Linked DNA regions of Luteolibacter flavescens. Each later gene encodes a partner of the first gene's protein in a complex. Links are inferred from orthologs where the notes say so. Each region holds a gene or a part of one and is shown on either strand. Other genes may lie near its edges.

What was found.
Region 2: the proteins of dnaG (region 1) and dnaB are in contact, whole or in part, in a crystal structure (PDB 2R6A), measured with the Geobacillus stearothermophilus proteins. The link is inferred for Luteolibacter flavescens from one-to-one orthologs. Residues at the interface, in WP_049624496.1 of Geobacillus stearothermophilus: Lys456, Leu457, Leu458, Pro459, Ala460, Asn463, Ala464, Leu467, Leu535, Leu536, Ile537, Ala538, Gln544, Glu545, Asp548, Tyr549, His552; in WP_033016901.1 of Geobacillus stearothermophilus: Ser13, Glu15, Ala16, Gln18, Glu91, Leu92, Asp94, Ala95, Val96, Pro97, Thr98, Ala99, Ala100, Asn101, Tyr104, Tyr105, Ile108.

Annotation. Positions count from the first base shown.
Region 1 is NZ_JAPDDS010000003.1:482,979-491,327, forward strand. Bases 1-2,897 are described here. They hold dnaG (DNA primase), read right to left. Parts: upstream 2,441-2,897; coding sequence 560-2,440; downstream 1-559. Other genes in these bases: rpoD (RNA polymerase sigma factor RpoD), read right to left, coding at 1-428; OKA04_RS07880 (hypothetical protein), read left to right, coding at 2,575-2,748; OKA04_RS07885 (tetratricopeptide repeat protein), read left to right, coding at 2,834-2,897. In the rest of the region: more of OKA04_RS07885, read left to right, coding at 2,898-3,280; trpB (tryptophan synthase subunit beta), read right to left, coding at 3,349-4,548; OKA04_RS07895 (hypothetical protein), read left to right, coding at 4,983-5,402; OKA04_RS07900 (hypothetical protein), read left to right, coding at 5,386-5,724; OKA04_RS07905 (8-oxo-dGTP diphosphatase), read right to left, coding at 5,987-6,490; OKA04_RS07910 (hypothetical protein), read right to left, coding at 6,723-7,058; OKA04_RS07915 (hypothetical protein), read right to left, coding at 7,164-8,349. UniProt on the Escherichia coli protein: RNA polymerase that catalyzes the synthesis of short RNA molecules used as primers for DNA polymerase during DNA replication.
Region 2 is NZ_JAPDDS010000001.1:184,173-192,584, reverse strand. Bases 2,795-5,754 are described here. They hold dnaB (replicative DNA helicase), read left to right. Parts: upstream 2,795-3,528; coding sequence 3,529-4,980; downstream 4,981-5,754. Other genes in these bases: OKA04_RS00800 (MFS transporter), read right to left, coding at 5,177-5,754; OKA04_RS00810 (c-type cytochrome domain-containing protein), read left to right, coding at 2,795-2,919. In the rest of the region: OKA04_RS00815 (hypothetical protein), read left to right, coding at 39-185; more of OKA04_RS00810, read left to right, coding at 316-2,794; more of OKA04_RS00800, read right to left, coding at 5,755-6,637; OKA04_RS00795 (Gfo/Idh/MocA family protein), read left to right, coding at 6,830-7,873; OKA04_RS00790 (Uma2 family endonuclease), read left to right, coding at 7,917-8,412. UniProt on the Escherichia coli protein: The main replicative DNA helicase, it participates in initiation and elongation during chromosome replication. Travels ahead of the DNA replisome, separating dsDNA into templates for DNA synthesis.

The DNA.
Region 1 (8,349 bases):
GGGGTATCGATGCGCGGCTTCTCGGAGTCGGCGCGTGCCGGGGCCGGTGCGGCTGCGGCGGCAGCATCCACGCCCTTCTTCGTCTCGGCGGCCTTCGAGTCGCCCTTCTTGGTATCGGCCTTCTTCGGCGCTTCGGCGGCAGCCTTGGGCTTCTCCGCCTTCACCGGTGCCTTCTCTGCCTTGGCAGGGGCGGCCTTCGCCGGAGCTGCCTTCGGAGCAGGCTTGGCAGGAGCAGCGGCGGCTGCCTTCGGGGCGGGCTTCTTGGCCACGGGCTTTGCTTCCGGCTTCTTCGCCGCCTTCGCGGGCTCGGCCGGCTTCTTGGCTTTCGCCGGAGCAGCAGCAGGCTTTTTGGCAGGCGCGGGTTTCGCTTTTGACGTCGGCGTGGTGGCCTTCGGTTTGGCAGCGGAAGCAGCTTTCTTGGTGGACATGGAAAGATGGAATGGAGGGAGGTTCAGGACAAAAGTCTCCCATTATAGCGCAAACAGACCTGGGTCCGAAGCGGGCGGGAATATTCGGGGCCTTCCCGGGACCGTCAAGGATTGTTTTCGACCACTGAGGATCAGTGACTTTTGCGCGGAAATTGCTTGGGAGGAGGTTTGCGATTCGGAGCAAAGCGTTCGGTGAAAACGAACCGCTGTTTGACACCCTTGAGCAGTTCCGCGACCAATTTCGTCTCGTTGAGCAGACGGCTCAGCTCGCCCATCGAAATGCCGGGGCGGCTCATCCGGGCCTGGAGCGAGGCGTCGCGTCGCAGCAGCGCATTCGAGCAAACTTCCGACAGGGCAGTCTCGGTGGCAGGCAGGACGTCTTCGGGCGGATCGTTGTGAAATTCGGGATTGCTGGTCAGGGCGAGCCGCTGTGGCTCTGTCAGGCCGGAGATGAAGCCATTCACCGCGACATGGGAAGTGGGGTCGGGGCGCGCAGAGAGAATTTCCTCCAGCAAGGAGATCCCCTCGATGAATTCGGCGGCCTCGTGCAGGGTCTCGTATTGCTCCGCCAGCCACTCCTGGCCGACGGCCGAGTGCAGGGCGATGCCGCAGAGGTAGGCGACCGTGGGATCGATGGGCATGCCTTGGACCACCGGCACTTCCGGCTCGGCGGGCGCATCCCGATCGGCATTCCGCGGCTTGGCCTTCGAAGCCCGGGCGGCGCGGTTGACGGCGTTCTGGAGCTCGATGGTGCCGGCCCGCAGGCGCGTCCCCACATGCTGGATGATGCCCTCGCGAACCACCGCGTCCGGCATCATCGAGAGCAAGGATATGCATTCCTTCTCGAATGCCAGCCGGTCTTGCAGGTCGTGGAGTTGGCCGGCGGCGGTGGCTTGGTCGATCTTGAAGTCGAAGAAATCCGCGGCCTCCGCCAACAGCTCCCGGAAGGCATCCGCGCCATGCTTCTGCATGAAGGAATCCGGATCCTCCCCCGCAGGCATGCGGACCACGCGGACAGATATATTTTCCGCCGCCAGCTCCCGGTAGGCCCGGTCCGCCGCGGTGAAGCCCGCCTTGTCCGCATCAAAGCACAGCAGAGCGCGCTTTGCATAGCGGCGCAGCAGCTTCGCGTGATGCGGGGTGAAGGCGGTGCCAAGCGGCGCGATGGCCTGGGTGATGCCTTGCTCGTGGCAGGCGATCGCATCGATCTGCCCTTCGCACAGGAGAACCGACCCCTCCTTCAGGATCGCCTTCCGCGCGCGCTCCAGGGCGAAGAGGACATTCGATTTCTTGAAGACGGGAGTCTCGGGAGAGTTGATGTATTTCCCGCTATTCGGGTCATGCCGGAGTTGTCTGCCGGAGAAGGCGATCACGTCCGCGTGTTCATTGCGGATCGGAAACATCAGCCGGTCGCGGAAGCGCACGAAGACACCGCCCCGCTCGCTCTGGCCGAAGATACCGGCCTCGATCCACTCGCCGCGCTTGTAGTTCTTCGTGCGAGCCCACTTGAGGAAGACCTCCGGGTTCTCCGGCATCCAGCCGATCTGCCAGCGCACCGCCATCTCCTTCCCGAAGCCGCGCGACTTCAGATACTCCCGCGCGTGGGTGGCCTCCTCGGTGAAAAGCATCTGGTGGAGGAATTCACACGTCTCCCGATGCAGGTCGAGCAGACGGCCGCGCTGGCGCCGTGCCCGGTCCTCCTCCGGACTGCTGACCTCCTCCTGCACCGTGATGCCCACGCGTGCCGCGAGCTTCTTGATCGCGTCCGGGTAAGTGAGGTTTTCGATTTCCCGGACGAAGGTGATGGCGTCGCCGCCCTTCTTGCAGCCGAAGCAATGGAACGACTGGCGGACGGGATTGATGTTGAAGGAAGGCGTCTTCTCGTTGTGGAAAGGACAGAGCGCTTTGTAAGTCGCTCCGGCGCGCTTCACGGGAATGTAGGACTCGATCAGCGCCACGATGTCCGTGGCTGCTAGGATCTGCTCCTTGGTTTCCTGCGAAATCTGCGACACGCCGGAGAGTAAAGCGTGGCCCGGCGGAAAGCGAAAGCGCGCGGATGCCGAACTTTTCAGATGCGGGGACAAATCCCCGGTGCAGCTTCGCTCTGATCGATGGAATCCTCCGTGGATCAAACGCAAAAAAGATCATGAAAGTCGTCCGCAAGAACGCCAAGGGTGAAACCCGCGAGCTGCTGCTGAAGGAATACTTCCTCAATGCCTACCTCATCGCCCTGCTGAAGCGGGTGGGTGAAGGTGCAGCGAAATTTTCGCAAGCCCCCGCCCCCGAGCTGCAGCCGGTCCGGGTCCGTTCCGGACGCTAAGATTCTGGATTGTGACGTTTGAAATGCGAGGTTGCCTTGCCGGAAGCCGGAAGTTAGGTTTCCGGCAATGGATGACCTCCAAATCATGAGGTCCGCACTGGGCTGGCTGGAACTGGGTCTACCCGAGGAAGCCTTGTCGGAACTCGCCTCGCTCTCCGCGAGGGACCGGATGCGTCGGCACGCGCTGGAACTGCGCCTCATCGCCGAAATGGAAGCGCACCGCTGGAATGCTGCGGCGGATACCGGCCGGTTGCTATGCCTGAAGGAGCCGAAGGAAGCGCGCTTCTTCATCCATGCCGCGTATTGCCTGCACGAGACCGGCGACACGCTCGCCGCGCGAGACTGGCTCCTGCGCGGGCCAGCGACGCTGATCGAGGACCCGCTCTTCCACTACAATATCGCCTGCTACCTCGCCGTGCTTGGCGATTGCAAGCAGGCGGAGTCGCACCTTGAGCGCGCCTTCGCCATGGACGAGTCACTCCGCCAGACGGCGCAGGAAGACACGGATCTAGCGGCGCTGCACAAGAAATGACGTGACCGGGCGAGAGGAGCAAGGAGCCGGACGCTGGTCATCCGACTCCACTCCCCTGCTTCGTCTGGTCAAACGCCGCCTAGCAGATACTTCGCGGCTTGCTCCACGTCCTTGTCGCCGCGGCCCGAGAGGTTCGCGACGAGGATGGCGGTCTTCGGCAGGCTGCCTGCGATCTTCGAGACGTAGGCCATGGCGTGGGAACTCTCCAGCGCGGGCAGGATACCCTCGGTGTGGGCCAGTTCCTTGAAGGCGGCGAGCGCTTCGTCGTCCGTGGCGTAGGTGTACTCCACCCGACCGATATCCTGCAGGAAGGCGTGCTCCGGCCCCACGGCCGCGTAGTCGAGACCGGCAGAGACGGAATGCGTGAGCTCGATCTGGCCGTCGTCATTCGCGAGCAGCCAAGTCTTCGTGCCCTGCAAAACACCGAGCTTTCCACCTTGGAAGCGGGCCGCGTGCTTCTCTGGGAGGATGCCCAGGCCACCGGCTTCCACGCCAACCATGCGGACATCATCGTCCTGCAGGAAGGGATGGAAGAGGCCGATGGCATTTGACCCGCCGCCGACGCAGGCGACGAGCAGGTCCGGCAGGCGACCTTCCTTCTCCAAGATCTGTTGGCGGGCCTCCAGGCCGATGACGCGGTGGAAATCGCGGACCATCATGGGGAAGGGATGCGAGCCGAGAGCGGAGCCGAGGATGTAGTGGGTGTGATCCACGGTGGCGACCCAGTCGCGCATCGCTTCATTCACCGCTTCCTTCAGCGTGGCCTGACCGGCCGTGACGGCACGAACCTCGGCACCCATGAGCTTCATGCGGGCGACATTCAGCGCCTGCCGCTCCATGTCCACGGCGCCCATGTAAACGACGCACTCCATGCCAAAGCGGGCGCACACCGTGGCGGTGGCCACGCCGTGCTGGCCGGCGCCGGTCTCCGCGATGATGCGCTTCTTGCCGAGGCGCTTTGCGAGAAGGATCTGGCCGATGGCGTTGTTGATCTTGTGCGCGCCGGTGTGCAGCAGGTCCTCGCGCTTCAGGTAGATCTTCGCGCCGCCCAGCTTCTCCGTCCATCGCTCGGCAAAGTATAGCGGCGTCGGGCGGCCGACGTAGTTCGTCAGCAGGTCATCGAGCTCGCGCTGGAATTCCGGGTCCTGGCGGGCGGCGTCGTAGGCCACGGACAACTCCTGGAGCGGAGCCATCAGGGTCTCGGGCACGAACATGCCGCCAAATTTGCCAAAGTGGCCGGTGGCATCGGGAAGCGTGGGAACGGGCATCGCGGCGGGAAGAAACCATAGCCAGCCCCCGATGACAGCGGAAAAAATCCTCCCGCGGGTCATGCCCGGAAGCCCGGCCCGGAAATCACCTCCGCCATGCCCGAAAAGGCGTCTGTTAGATCCGAAAGAGGGCATCCGACGGAGGCTTCGCGAAAAAAACCTACGCGATAAATTTATTTACACCCCCCTCTCCCTTGGCAATTTGGTAAGCCGAAAGGCCCCTTTTGCCGAAATTCCAACCCATATGTGGGCCATTTTCGAGCGCCCTGATGCCTGCGGGCATGCGGGCCCGCGGTGATCTTTCTAATCTCCGCTTAGTATCAGCACACCCGGTTGGTCGGATGGCCTTATCCATCCGGCAGTGTTTGAAGTCTGGCATGCCTATTTAATACCCTCTTGCCCAATGACTTACGCTCATGCTTTGTTTTCACCGCATGATCGTCGCTCCCCCTATCCCGCTGCTTGCCAGCACCCCTGCCCTGCGGCCGGTCTTCCTCATCGTGATGGGGGCCTTCCTGCTGCTTACGGCATGGCGGATGACGCGCGGGACCCACGGGTGGACGCCGCGGCTGATTCTTGGCGGGGCCCTGATGCTGGCCTTCGGCTACTCCGTCGTCACGCCGCTCTATCAGGCGGGCATCATCCTGCCGATGGGTGCGATGGGCATGATGGGCGCCGACCCGGACGCGATCGTCCTGTGGCACGCGGTGCGACTGTTTTCGATGAATGTGGGCTGGCTGGTCTTTGGCACCGGCATGGCGATGCATGCGGGGCTTTTCGAAACCGCGAAGTCCCCCGCCCCCGTCCAAGCACCGAGCCCGCGCACCACCCCGATCCATGGACCTGTTGCTTGAATTCCTGATCAAAGGCGGATTCCTCTTGGATGCCCTTGGCGTGATCGGCCTCGGCTTCGTCGGAGTGGCAGCCGTGCGCCTGGCGAACCGCTACCGCTCCTGGGGTGGCTCGCTGATTGCCAGCGGCGCGCTGATGTTGCTGCTGGGCCGTCTCTGGGTCATCGCGGAGAAGCAGTTGATGACGTCCGACATGCGGATGTCGCTCGGCGAGGCGTGGACCACCATTTTTTCCATCGTGCCCATGGGCCTGCTGACCATGGGGCTGGCCTGCGTCGTATGGGGACTCTGGGGCCACGAGCAGTGGCTCCGGGAAGAGCGCTGAGCCAAGAAACGAAACGGATTTTCCCCCGGATAAGGCGGCACACGGTCTTCCAAGGCCGGTGCCGCCTGCTTTTTGGGGGCGATGAAGGGTCAGCGGTCACGCCACAAAGACACGGCCCGAACCCGCCTTCCGTAGCTGCGTTCGTGAGAACGCGGGAAGTGAGGCCGGAGACGACCACACCCTCGGCCCAAGGTGAAGCGCACTTCTCAGGTCGCTTCCGTAGTGTCACCACCACGACTACGTTGGTGTGCTGTCGCCCTGCTCAAGCAGGCCAGTGGACGTCCCATTCGATGTCCTGCCACACGATGTCCTCCTCACCATCGAAGATGAAGCGCCCGTGGAATTTCCGCCCGTCGAGCATCTGCGGTAGCCAGTGGATGTCGTCCTTCCACATGCGCTCGTAGGGGATGTCAGCCAACCGGCACCACAGCGGCTTTGCCTCCACCGTCTCCACCGGCCGGCCCTCGAAACCATAGGCGAGGAAGACGTGGCACAGGATGTCCGGGATGGTGCCCATGGCGAAGTGGAGCTCGCCCATTTTCACCGGACGCAGCGCGGTGATGCCCAGCTCCTCCTGCGTCTCGCGGATGGCGCACTCCAGCGGGGTCTCGCCGGGATCGATCTTGCCGCCGGGGCCATTGATCTTCCCCGCGCCGATGCCGCGCTTCTTTTCGATGAGCAGGATCTCCCCGTCCCGCACGATGAACATCAGCGTCGCGTGGATTTCCGCGCGCCAGCTTGCCCAGTCGATCGGGGATGGAGACATGCGCGCAAGTAGCGGCCCGAGCACAGCCCGTAGCGAGGGAAAAAATCCCACCACGCCGCGACAGCGATGGGGAGGGTCGACGTTCCGTCGACACAAGCCGTCTCACCGGCCGCCCCCAATCGCTGCCAACCCCGAAATCATCGTCTCCAATCCAGAATCCGGAGCTGCGAGACAACCGCGGAACGCCATGGACACTCGCGTCGACGACACGTCGACACCCCTTATCCCGAATTCAGCGCGACACCCGCATCGAGAGCACCTTGTCCCGCGGTATCCAGTTCTCATAATTCCCCTCCTTCAGAACGATCCATTCGCTGGAGATAGAAGAGAGGTCACCCTGCACCTTGTTGTCCGTCACCTCGAAGTTATCGCTGCTCGCCCCGCCGGAACGCCGACTTGAGGGGTAATTCGGATCCAGCGTCACCACGCAACGGGAACCCACCGGATTCGTCACCGCCTTCCCCGCGGGCGTTCCCGCAGGCTGCTGGGCCTGCGACGACTCGCTGAAAAATGGGACACCTGCAGCAACGATCGCAACACCGGCAACGATAGGTAGGATTGGTTTCATCGTCCGCAGCGTAGCACTCTTGGCAAGCCCGCCAGACCGGCGATCCGGCCGTCCGCGCAACGTCCAAAAGATATGACGTGATGATCGAGCCCGGTGCTCTAGAGTTCAGAATTCACGCACCACATCGAGATACTTCACCGCCACCTTGCGCGTTTCCTCGTAGGCGTCGGATAGGCATTCCACGGCAATCCACCGGGGCAGGGTCGAGCGCTTGATCATGACCTTCACGGCATCGAGGCGGCACATGCGGCAGGGGCCGTGCTCGTAAATCCAGAGGGGGATTCGTGGGTCGGCCATGCGGTCGTTTTCCCTCGCCAGATCCAGCAAGGCAGTCCCGACACCATGGATCTCATCGTCGTCCGCCAGGAGCGCCGGGGAATTGATCGCCCGCAGCAGCGGTTCCACGTCTTCCTCCAGTCCGCTGCGGCGAAGAAGTTCCGCGAAAAATCCAACCTCACCCCGCGACAATGCCTCGTAGGCCGCCGTCCTCACCTGGGGCTCCGCATGGAGGGAAAGCACCCGGTGGGCTCGCCATTTCACGCGGTCCTCCGGATGCAGCAACAGTGGCAAATGATCCTCCCGGAATTCCGGAAGACCGTTGCGCTGGAAGAACCAGAGATAATTCTCCAACTGAACCGGCCCCATCTCCGAGAAATCGAGCGCAGCCACCTTCCGACGGTCTTCGGAAGACGCTGTTCGCCCATATCGAAACAACCGGTGCTCTCGCTTGGAGGAGCACAGAATGAGCCGGATCAAATCATCCACCGGCGGCGGCGTAGAGTCCGGCACAGACTTAGGGCGCTCCAAATCTTCCAGCACGGCTTCCCTGTAGGCGGCGATGTTCGGATTCGCAGGACTTTCCCGGTCGAGAATGGCCATCGCACTTCCCTCCCCGTCTCTATCGTCGAGTTCACTCATCAGCCAGGAGCACACCCAGAATTCCTTGTCCTCCAGAAGTCGCTGCCCCAACCGGTCAGCCGCAAAGATGAACCCATCCGCCCCTTCGATCTCCACGATTTCAGCGCAGCCTAACAGATCGTTCCTCTGCTCGTCGAAGCGGCACATCTCGCGCAGCGCAGGCAAGGCCGCCTCATATCCCCGAAGGAAGAACTCCTTCAGCAGGGCGCAGCGCAACCCGCCGTCCTCGTCCCCGGCTCCATCACCGCGGGAGATGATGGTTTCCACCAGTCCCGCCGATTCACACAGCCTGGCCAGCCACGCCTCTCCTTTGCCTTCGCACTGGGAGTCATAGACCTTTGAGAAAAGCGCCGCGTCCAGGATATCCTCACGC
Region 2 (8,412 bases), on another replicon or contig:
TAGCAGCAGCCGCATTTCCCGGCTTGGCGTTCATTACCGTGCCCGCCCGCCTTTTCAATTCCCCGGAGCAGAATGCCTTCTATCACTTCGGCCAAGTCCTGAGGGACGAGCATGCGCCGCTGATCCCCATCGCGGTCGGCGCGCTTTGCACCCTGCTTGGTTTCCGCTTCCCCCACGGATCCTGAGCACCGCCACGAACGAAGAAACGGCTTCTGGTTGAGGCCCGGCATCGACATGCCGGGCCTCTTCTTTTCCGGGCGATGATGATTTTCCCGCAAGATCGACAAACCCGTTTGCCGTAAACGTGGGATCGTTTTGGCAAATCGCATCCCCATCCTCGCCCTACTGCTTCCCGCCAGCGGCATCGCGTCCGCCGCGGACAAGGTGACTTTCGACGACCACGTCCTGCCCATCTTCCAGCAGAGCTGCCTGAACTGCCACAACCCGGACAAGGCGAAGGGCGGGCTCGATCTCTCGACCTTCTCCGGCGCGATGAAGGGCGGCTCGGGCGGCAAGATCGCCGAGCCCGGAGACACCGGCGCGAAGCTCATCGCCGTGGTGATGCACACCGCCGAGCCGAAGATGCCGCCCGAAGGCGAGAAGCTTGGCGGCGACCAGATCGGCCTGCTGAAGGCATGGATCGAAGGTGGTCTGCTGGAGAACAAAAGCTCCTCCGCGCGCAAGCCGACGAAGCCGAAATTCGACACCGCGCTCCAGTCATCCGCCGACCAGAAGCCGGAAGGCCCGCCGCCGATGCCGGTGGACGTCCTATTAGATCCTCCCGTGGTCGCGCCCCGTGCATCCTCGGTGAATGCCATCTCCAGCTCGCCATGGGCGCCGCTGCTCGCGGTGACGGGACAGAAGCAGGTGCTGCTCTTTGACACGAACTCGCTGGAACTCGCCGGCGTGCTGCCCTTCCCCGAGGGCGATCCGGTGTCGCTCGCTTTCACGCCGAATGCCCGCTATCTCATCGTCGGTGGAGGCGTGCCGGGGAAATCCGGCGTGACCGTTACCTTCGACGTGGTCACCGGAGAGCGTATGCTGGTCGCCGCTAAGGAATTCGACAGCGTGCTCGCGAGCGACCTGAAGCCGGATCTGTCGCTCGTCGCCACGGGCTCCCCTTCCCGCCTGATCAAGATCTGGAAAGCGGAGGACGGCAGCCAACTCCACTCGATCAAGAAACACACCGACTGGGTCACCGCGCTCGATTTCTCGCCCGATGGCATCCTGCTGGCGACCGGCGACCGCAATGGCGGCGTGTGGGTGTGGGAGGCTGACAGCGGAAATGAATTCCACACGCTGCGCGCCCATCAGGCAGGCATCACGGCGGCGGCATTCCGCGCGGACTCAAACTTGCTTGCGACCGCGTCCGAGGACGGCTCCGTGCGCTTCTGGGAGATGAACGGAGGCACCGAGGTGAAAAAGCTTGATGCTCATCCGGGCGGCGTGCTCGCGTTCGCATGGACGCGCGATGGCTCCTTTATCACTTCAGGTCGCGACCGCGTGGTGAAGCTGTGGAAGCCGGACTTCAACCTCTTGCGCGAGTTCAAGGATCAGCCGGACCTGCCGGTATCGGTGGCCTTCGACAGCGAGGGCAAGCGCGCCTTCGCCGCGGACTATCGCGGACAACTCACCGCGTGGGACGTGGCCAGCGGCAATCCGGTTGGAAGCTTCGATGCGAATCCGCCGTCGGTGGAGCAGCGTCTGGTATCCATCGGTGACGAGATCCGCAAGCAGCCCGAAATGGTCGCCGCCGCGGAAGCTGCCGCGAATGATGCACAGCGAAAGCTCGCCGAGGCCCGAAAGCGTCTCACCGAGGCCGAGGGCGCTCTTCAGCAATCCCGCGATGCACATGCTGCCGCGGTGAAAGGCAAGCAAGAGGCCGAGCAGAAGCTCGCCTCGACCAATCAGCAACTTCCGCCGAAGCGGGAACAAGCCGGCAACGCGCGCGCCCAACTGGATGCCGTGTCGAAGGAAGCGGAAGCAAGGAAGGCCGCCATCGCTGCAGTGGACCAGAGCATCGCGACTGCGGGTCAGGAGAGCCAGTCGGCATCAGCAGAGCTGAAGCGACTGGAGGATGAGCTAGCAAAAGCCCGCACGGAAAACCGCAGCGCCGACGTCGCCAGCTTGGAAACAGCAGTGACCACGCAGCAGTCGAAGGCCGAGGCTGCCGCAGTCAATCTGGAGCAAGTTCGCTCCGAACGTGCTCGGGAGGAAGGCGCGCTCACCGAGATCGAGATGCGCCTGAAAGCGACCACGGACGAAGTGGCGAAGCAAGATGGAGAGTTCGCGGCAATGGTGAAGGAGACCGAGACCTTGCCCTCCGTCATCACTGGTGCTGCGCAGGCGATCACGGACGCCGAGAGTAAGATCAAGGAGCGTGAGGCGGCCATCGCACCAGCCCGCGACGCAATCGCGCCCGTCGAAAAGACTTCGCAAGAAGCCGCTGCCAAGCTGGAGCAAACGCGGCAGCACCTGCCGTGGTTGCAAGGCCGCGAGCGTCACTGGAGAGCCGCCGCCTTGAACACGCAGGCCTTGCAGGCACGCATGGAGGCAGACCGGCAAGGAGCCGAGGCCGAAGGCTTGGCGGCAGATTTCGAAGTGGAGGCCAAAGCGCTGAACGATCTGTCGGCAGCGCTTGATGTCGCGCGGAAAGAAGCCAGCGATGCCGAAGCACACCACAACGCCCGGCAGAAGGCAAAGTCGCCTGCGGATGCGAAGATCCTGGAAGACTCGACCAAGGCCTTGGAAGGAGTGCAGGCCAAGGTTCGTGAGCTGGAGGCCAAGCATGCTGCTGCAACCGCATCGTTGGCCGAAGCAAAGAAGAAGGCCGATGAAGCCCAGCCCGCAGCTCAGGCACTTCGCGCGAAGGCCGAGGAATTGAAGGCGCTCTACATCTCCCTACGTGACGGGAAGTGAACGTGGTGAAAAGTTATTCACACGTTGTTCACCGCTGTTCGTGTAGTTTGGTGAGTCGGTTATATCGATTCACGGGAAGTTGCTCACACGTTGCAAACAGCTCCTAAAATTGACTAACTCACTATCTTCATGCCATGCTTTGATCCATGGCTCCGGTTCTCCATTCACACATCTCAGCAATCAAGTGCCCTGCAATTAGCGGATTTTTAGATGAGTTCTGTGATGGCTCTCGATATCCCCGTGAGCCGGGAGACTGCTACACACTCGACAATCTGCTCTCGATCATTCTCCAGCGTCACCAGCCCAATCTCACCAAGGACTACTTCCCTTTTCCTGAGAGCGTTGTGACTTGTAGAGTCGCGGCTCTCCCCGAGCCTCTGATTTCTCTTGCACGAGAAATTTCTCTCGCTCGCCGTGTCGAGATTGGGAAATTTTTCAGTAAGTCATTCTTAACCTACCTCAAGGCCTCCTATCCAGCAAAGGTCTCAAAATCGCGGCGTCGGAACTGAGCAGACCCGCGATTCCTACGGTTGTTCTACTGGGGCGTTGCGGAAAATTTCGACGCTTGGTATCGAGGCGGTCGGACGCCATACCGGCCTCCTTTCCGAAATGGCCGTCGATACCAAGCCCGCTCGCCCCGAGTCCCCTTCCCTTCACAATGCCGATGCGGCCGCGCTCGGGCCGGACGTTTTGCGGCAGATGCCTCACGCGCTGGGACCGGAGAAGAGCATCCTGTCCTCGATGCTGAAGGACCCGGAGCAGTGGATCGGACAGGCGCTTGAGGAAGGCCTGACGCGGGACCACTTCTACCTGCCGGGACATGGCCTGCTTTTCGAAACGCTGCGCGAGCTGAATGCCGCAAGCAAGACCATCGAACTCGTCTCGCTGGTCCAGCTTCTCCACGACCGCGGCAATCTGGACAGCGTCGGCGGCCCGGCAGCGATCACGGACATCTTCACCTACGCACCGAATGCCGCGCACTTCGCGCATCACCTCACGCTGGTGAAGGACAAGCACGTGCTGCGTTCCATCATCCGCACCTGCACCGAGGCATCGACGGAGGCCTACGACAATCCGGAGGAGACCGTCTCCCTGCTCGACCGCGTGGAGACCAGCGTGCTCGGCATCCGCCAGGGAACGGAGACGTCGCGTGGATTCCACATCAAGCAGTCTGTCGGCGAAGTGCTGAGCCACTTCGAGTCGCTGCTTCATGGCGAACTAGAGGTGCAGGGAACGGCGACCGGCTATACCGATCTCGACCGCATGTGCAAGGGCCTGAAGCCCGGTGAAATGTTCGTCGTCGCGGCGCGTCCGTCGATGGGCAAGACCTCCTTCATGATGAACGTCGCGGAGCACATCTGCGTGGATCTGAAGGTGCCCAGCATGGTCTTCTCCTGCGAAATGACGGCTTTCCAGATCGTCCAGCGTCTTCTCTTCGCCCGCGCGCGATTCCCGATGGCGCAGCTCGGCCGGGGCTTCAAGCCGAAGAAGGAAGACCTGCTGCGGATCAAGCGCGCCGCCGAGGAGATCGCTTCGTCGAAGCTCTTCGTGGACGATACCGCGGGCATCCTGATCGACACGCTGCGGGCAAAGGCACGGCGGCGGAAGCGCGAGGATAATATCGGCTTCATCGCGATCGACTACCTCCAGCTCCTCAAGTCCGGGTCGAAGCAGGCGCAGAACTCCCGCGAGCGTGAAATCGGTGAAATTTCCGCCGGCATCAAGGCCCTCGCCAAGGAGCTCAGCCTGCCCATCTTGGTGCTCGCCCAGCTCAACCGTGGTCCGGAAGGACGAACCGGCAAGTCGCTCGGTGTGCCCCGCATGTCCGACCTTCGTGAGTCCGGCACCATCGAGCAGGACGCCGACATGATCGGCCTGCTCTACCGGACCGCCTACTACGCCGAGACCGAGGAAGAGAAGGAAGCCGAAGCAGGTCGCGCCGAACTGCTGCTCGCCAAGAACCGTAACGGTGAAACCGGCCACGTCCCGCTGACCTTCATCGCGGAGCTGATGCGCTTCGAAACCCGCGCCCGGGATGAGCGGGATGGTGCTGGCGAGTAAAGGGTCTAACACACGTGACCGTCCAAGCGAGCCGGTGGCACGCGCTCCCAGCGAGCACAAGTATCTGCGAAGCCGGGAGCGCTGGCTTCAGCCGGCTTGGACGGAAGGCGAAGTAACCAAACAAGCCCGCTTCCCAACTATCCGCAGGACCGACGCCTCGTCCGTTCCCAGACGAGGCGGATCTCTCAATACATCGTCAATCCTCCGGCAGCGGCTGGTCCTTCGTCTCAGGAAGGAACGGCAGGACGATGATTCCGAGCAGGAAGATCAGACACATCCATGAAGCCGCGTCGCGGAAGGCATCGATCTTCGCCGCGGTCCGCAGCGATGCCAGGAAAGCCTCGGTGGCTTCCGGTGGAGCAGCGGCAACGGCGGCCTCCTGGGCCTTCTTGCCGAATGTCGCGGCCAGAGCTCCCAGCGTAAACGGACCGAGCGCAGCGAGGTAGCGACCGACATTGTAGCAGAAGGAAACACCGGTGGCCCGCAGGCGCGTCGGGAAGAGCTCGGGCAGATAAATCGAGAAGCCCGCGAAGACCGAGAGGTGGAAAAAGCCCATCAGCGGAGCCATCCACAGGATGTCCCAGCGTCCATTGATCTTGCCGATCATCTGGAACACAAAGACCGTGATCAGCAGCGATCCGGCGAAGAAGATCCCGAATGCCTTCTTGCGGCCCATGTTCACGGCTACCCGGGTGAAGACCAGCATGCCGATGAAGGCTCCGACATTGAAGGCGAGCAGGTTCAGGGACATCCAGAGCTGCTTGCCCTTGTTGATCTCCTCAGCGGACGCATTCGCCTCCGTGAAATTGTGGGTGATGATGTCGCCGACCAGGTCGGACGAGAAGACCCCGATGCCCCACAGGCCGATGACGCCCGCGCAGGAGAGGATCATGCCGAGCACCGCGTGCTTCAGCCAGCGCTTGTCACCGAAGAGATCGCGGTAAGAGCCTGCGCGCTTGCCTTCTGCCAATGCCTTGTCGCGGGAAATGCGCCATGATTCCGGCTCCTTCATGCGAAGCTGGATGGTGGCGACGAGGAATGCGGGCAACGCACCGATCACGAACAACCATTTCCAATAGTTCGTATTCTCCCCGATGGCCGTCATGGCGATCGCCAGGCCAATGAAACCTGCAGCGCAGTTGCCGACAGCCGAGAACGATTGCAATACCCCGAGAGCACGCGGCCGGATGTGACCGGGAACCGTGTCTGCCACCAGTGCCACCGCGAGGCCGAAGACACCACCCACACCGAGGCCAGTGATAAAACGATAGACCGCGAAATCCGTGAAACTCTGCGAAAGCGCGGAGAGCCCCGTGGCAATCGAGTAAAGCAGTACCGTGACCGAAAGCATCTTCGCACGGCCGAAGCGGTCGCCGAGAGAGCCGAAGATCATGCCGCCCGTGGCCCATCCCAAAACGAAGATCGAAGTGGAAAGCGCACCCGCGGCAATGGAGACATCACCGAAGAGCTTGATCTCCTGATTCGCCCCCATCAGCGACTTCATCGCGGGGCTTCGCGCCAGGTTAAAGAGTTGCTGATCGAGGCAGTCGAACAACCACGCGAGCGTCGCCACGACGAAGACGAGACGCTGGTATTTGTTCAATTGGGACCACCAACCGTTGGCGGACGGAGCAGGGTTGTCAGACAAGTTTGCCATACGGAACCGTTCTTGAGTTTTGTGGACTCCAGAGTGCCGGGGACGATCCGGCAAGCCTGAAAGCGACGCGGGGGAAGCCTTTTCTCGACAAGTTTGTCATCGGGCGCTTTTCTGATCGCAGCAAGCTTCCGTGGCATCTTGTCATACAGCTCTAACCCGCAGCAAACCCTTCGAATCTTTCAATCCAATCCCATGAAATTCGGAATCATCGGTGCCGGCATGATCGGCCATTTCCACGCCAAGGCGATCACCGCGATGACCGGTGGCGAGCTTCACTCGGTCTTCGACCTGCGCGCCGAGGCGGCGGAGAAACTGGCTTCCGAATACGGGGCGAAGGCCTACTCGGACATGGCCGCTTTCCTGGCGGACCCCGAGCTTGAGATCGTCACGGTGGGCACGCCGTCCGGTGCTCATCTCGATCCCTCGCTGGCCGCGCTGAATGCCGGCAAGCACGTGATCTGCGAGAAGCCGCTGGAGGTGACCGTCGAGCGCATCGACCAGCTCATGGCCGCCGCTAAGGCGAATGGCAAGACGCTCGCAGCCGTGCTGAACCGTCGCTTCCACCCCGGCATGGAGGCCTTCAAGAAGGCTGCCGACGAAGGCCGCTTCGGCAAGCTGACCTCGGCCTCCGCCTACGTGAAGTGGTATCGCGACCAGGCCTACTACGATTCGGCAGGCTGGCGCGGCACCTGGGCTCTGGACGGCGGTGGTGCACTGATGAACCAATCCATCCACACCATCGACGCCCTCATCTACCTCGCCGGTCCGGTGAAGGCGGTGCAGGCGAGCATGGCATGCCTCGCGCACGAGCGCATCGAGGTGGAAGACATCGCCGTGGCCATCATCGAGTTCGAAAGCGGTGCCCGCGGCGTGATCGAGGGATCCACCTGCACATGGTCGAAGGACGGTCACCCGGCCCGCGTACAACTCTGCGGCACGGAGGGCTCCGTCTTCCTCGCCGACGAGGCCTTCGAAATCTGGGACTTCATGAATGAGAAGCCGGAGGACAACGAAATCCGCTCCACGCTGATGAAAGGCCAATCCGCCGGTCTCGGGGCGAATGACCCGAAGGCGATCAATTTCTACCAGCACCAGCGCAACTTCGAGGAAGTGGTCAGCGCGATCCAGGAAGGCCGCGAAACCACCGTCTCCGCCGCGGAGGCCCGCAAGCCCGTGGCCGTGATCCGCGCGATCTACGAGAGCGCGCAGAACGGCGGCAAGCGCGTGGAGCTTTAAGCCCGAAGTTGCCGCGCGCCGCTTCGCCCGCTAGCATGTCGTCATGACCGCGCTCAGAAAACCCTTGCTTGTCAGCGTCGCCGACTACCTCGCCGCCGAGGAGGACGGCGATGCCAAGCATGAGTATCTGGGCGGTGTGGTGCATGCGATGGCGGGCGGCACAGCCCGACACAATGCCATTTCTTCGAACATTCTGGGAGCCTTGGTCGCCCGTCTCAGGGGTAAGCCATGCCAGCCTTTCAACAGCGACATGAAGCTACGGGTGGAACTTGCGGACCAGACCCGCTTCTACTACCCGGATGCGATGGTCGTGTGCGAAGGCAAGCCCGACCATTCTCTCTACCAAGATCAGCCATCGGTGATCGTGGAAGTTCTCAGCGACTCCACGCGACGGATCGATCTCACGGAGAAGCGCGACGCCTACCTCACCATTGCTTCGGTCAGGCATCTCATCTTCGTCGAGCCCGACGAAGCGCGCGTGATCGTGTATCGCCGCCGCGAGACCGGCGATTTCGAGACCGGCGAGCACGTCGGCCTCG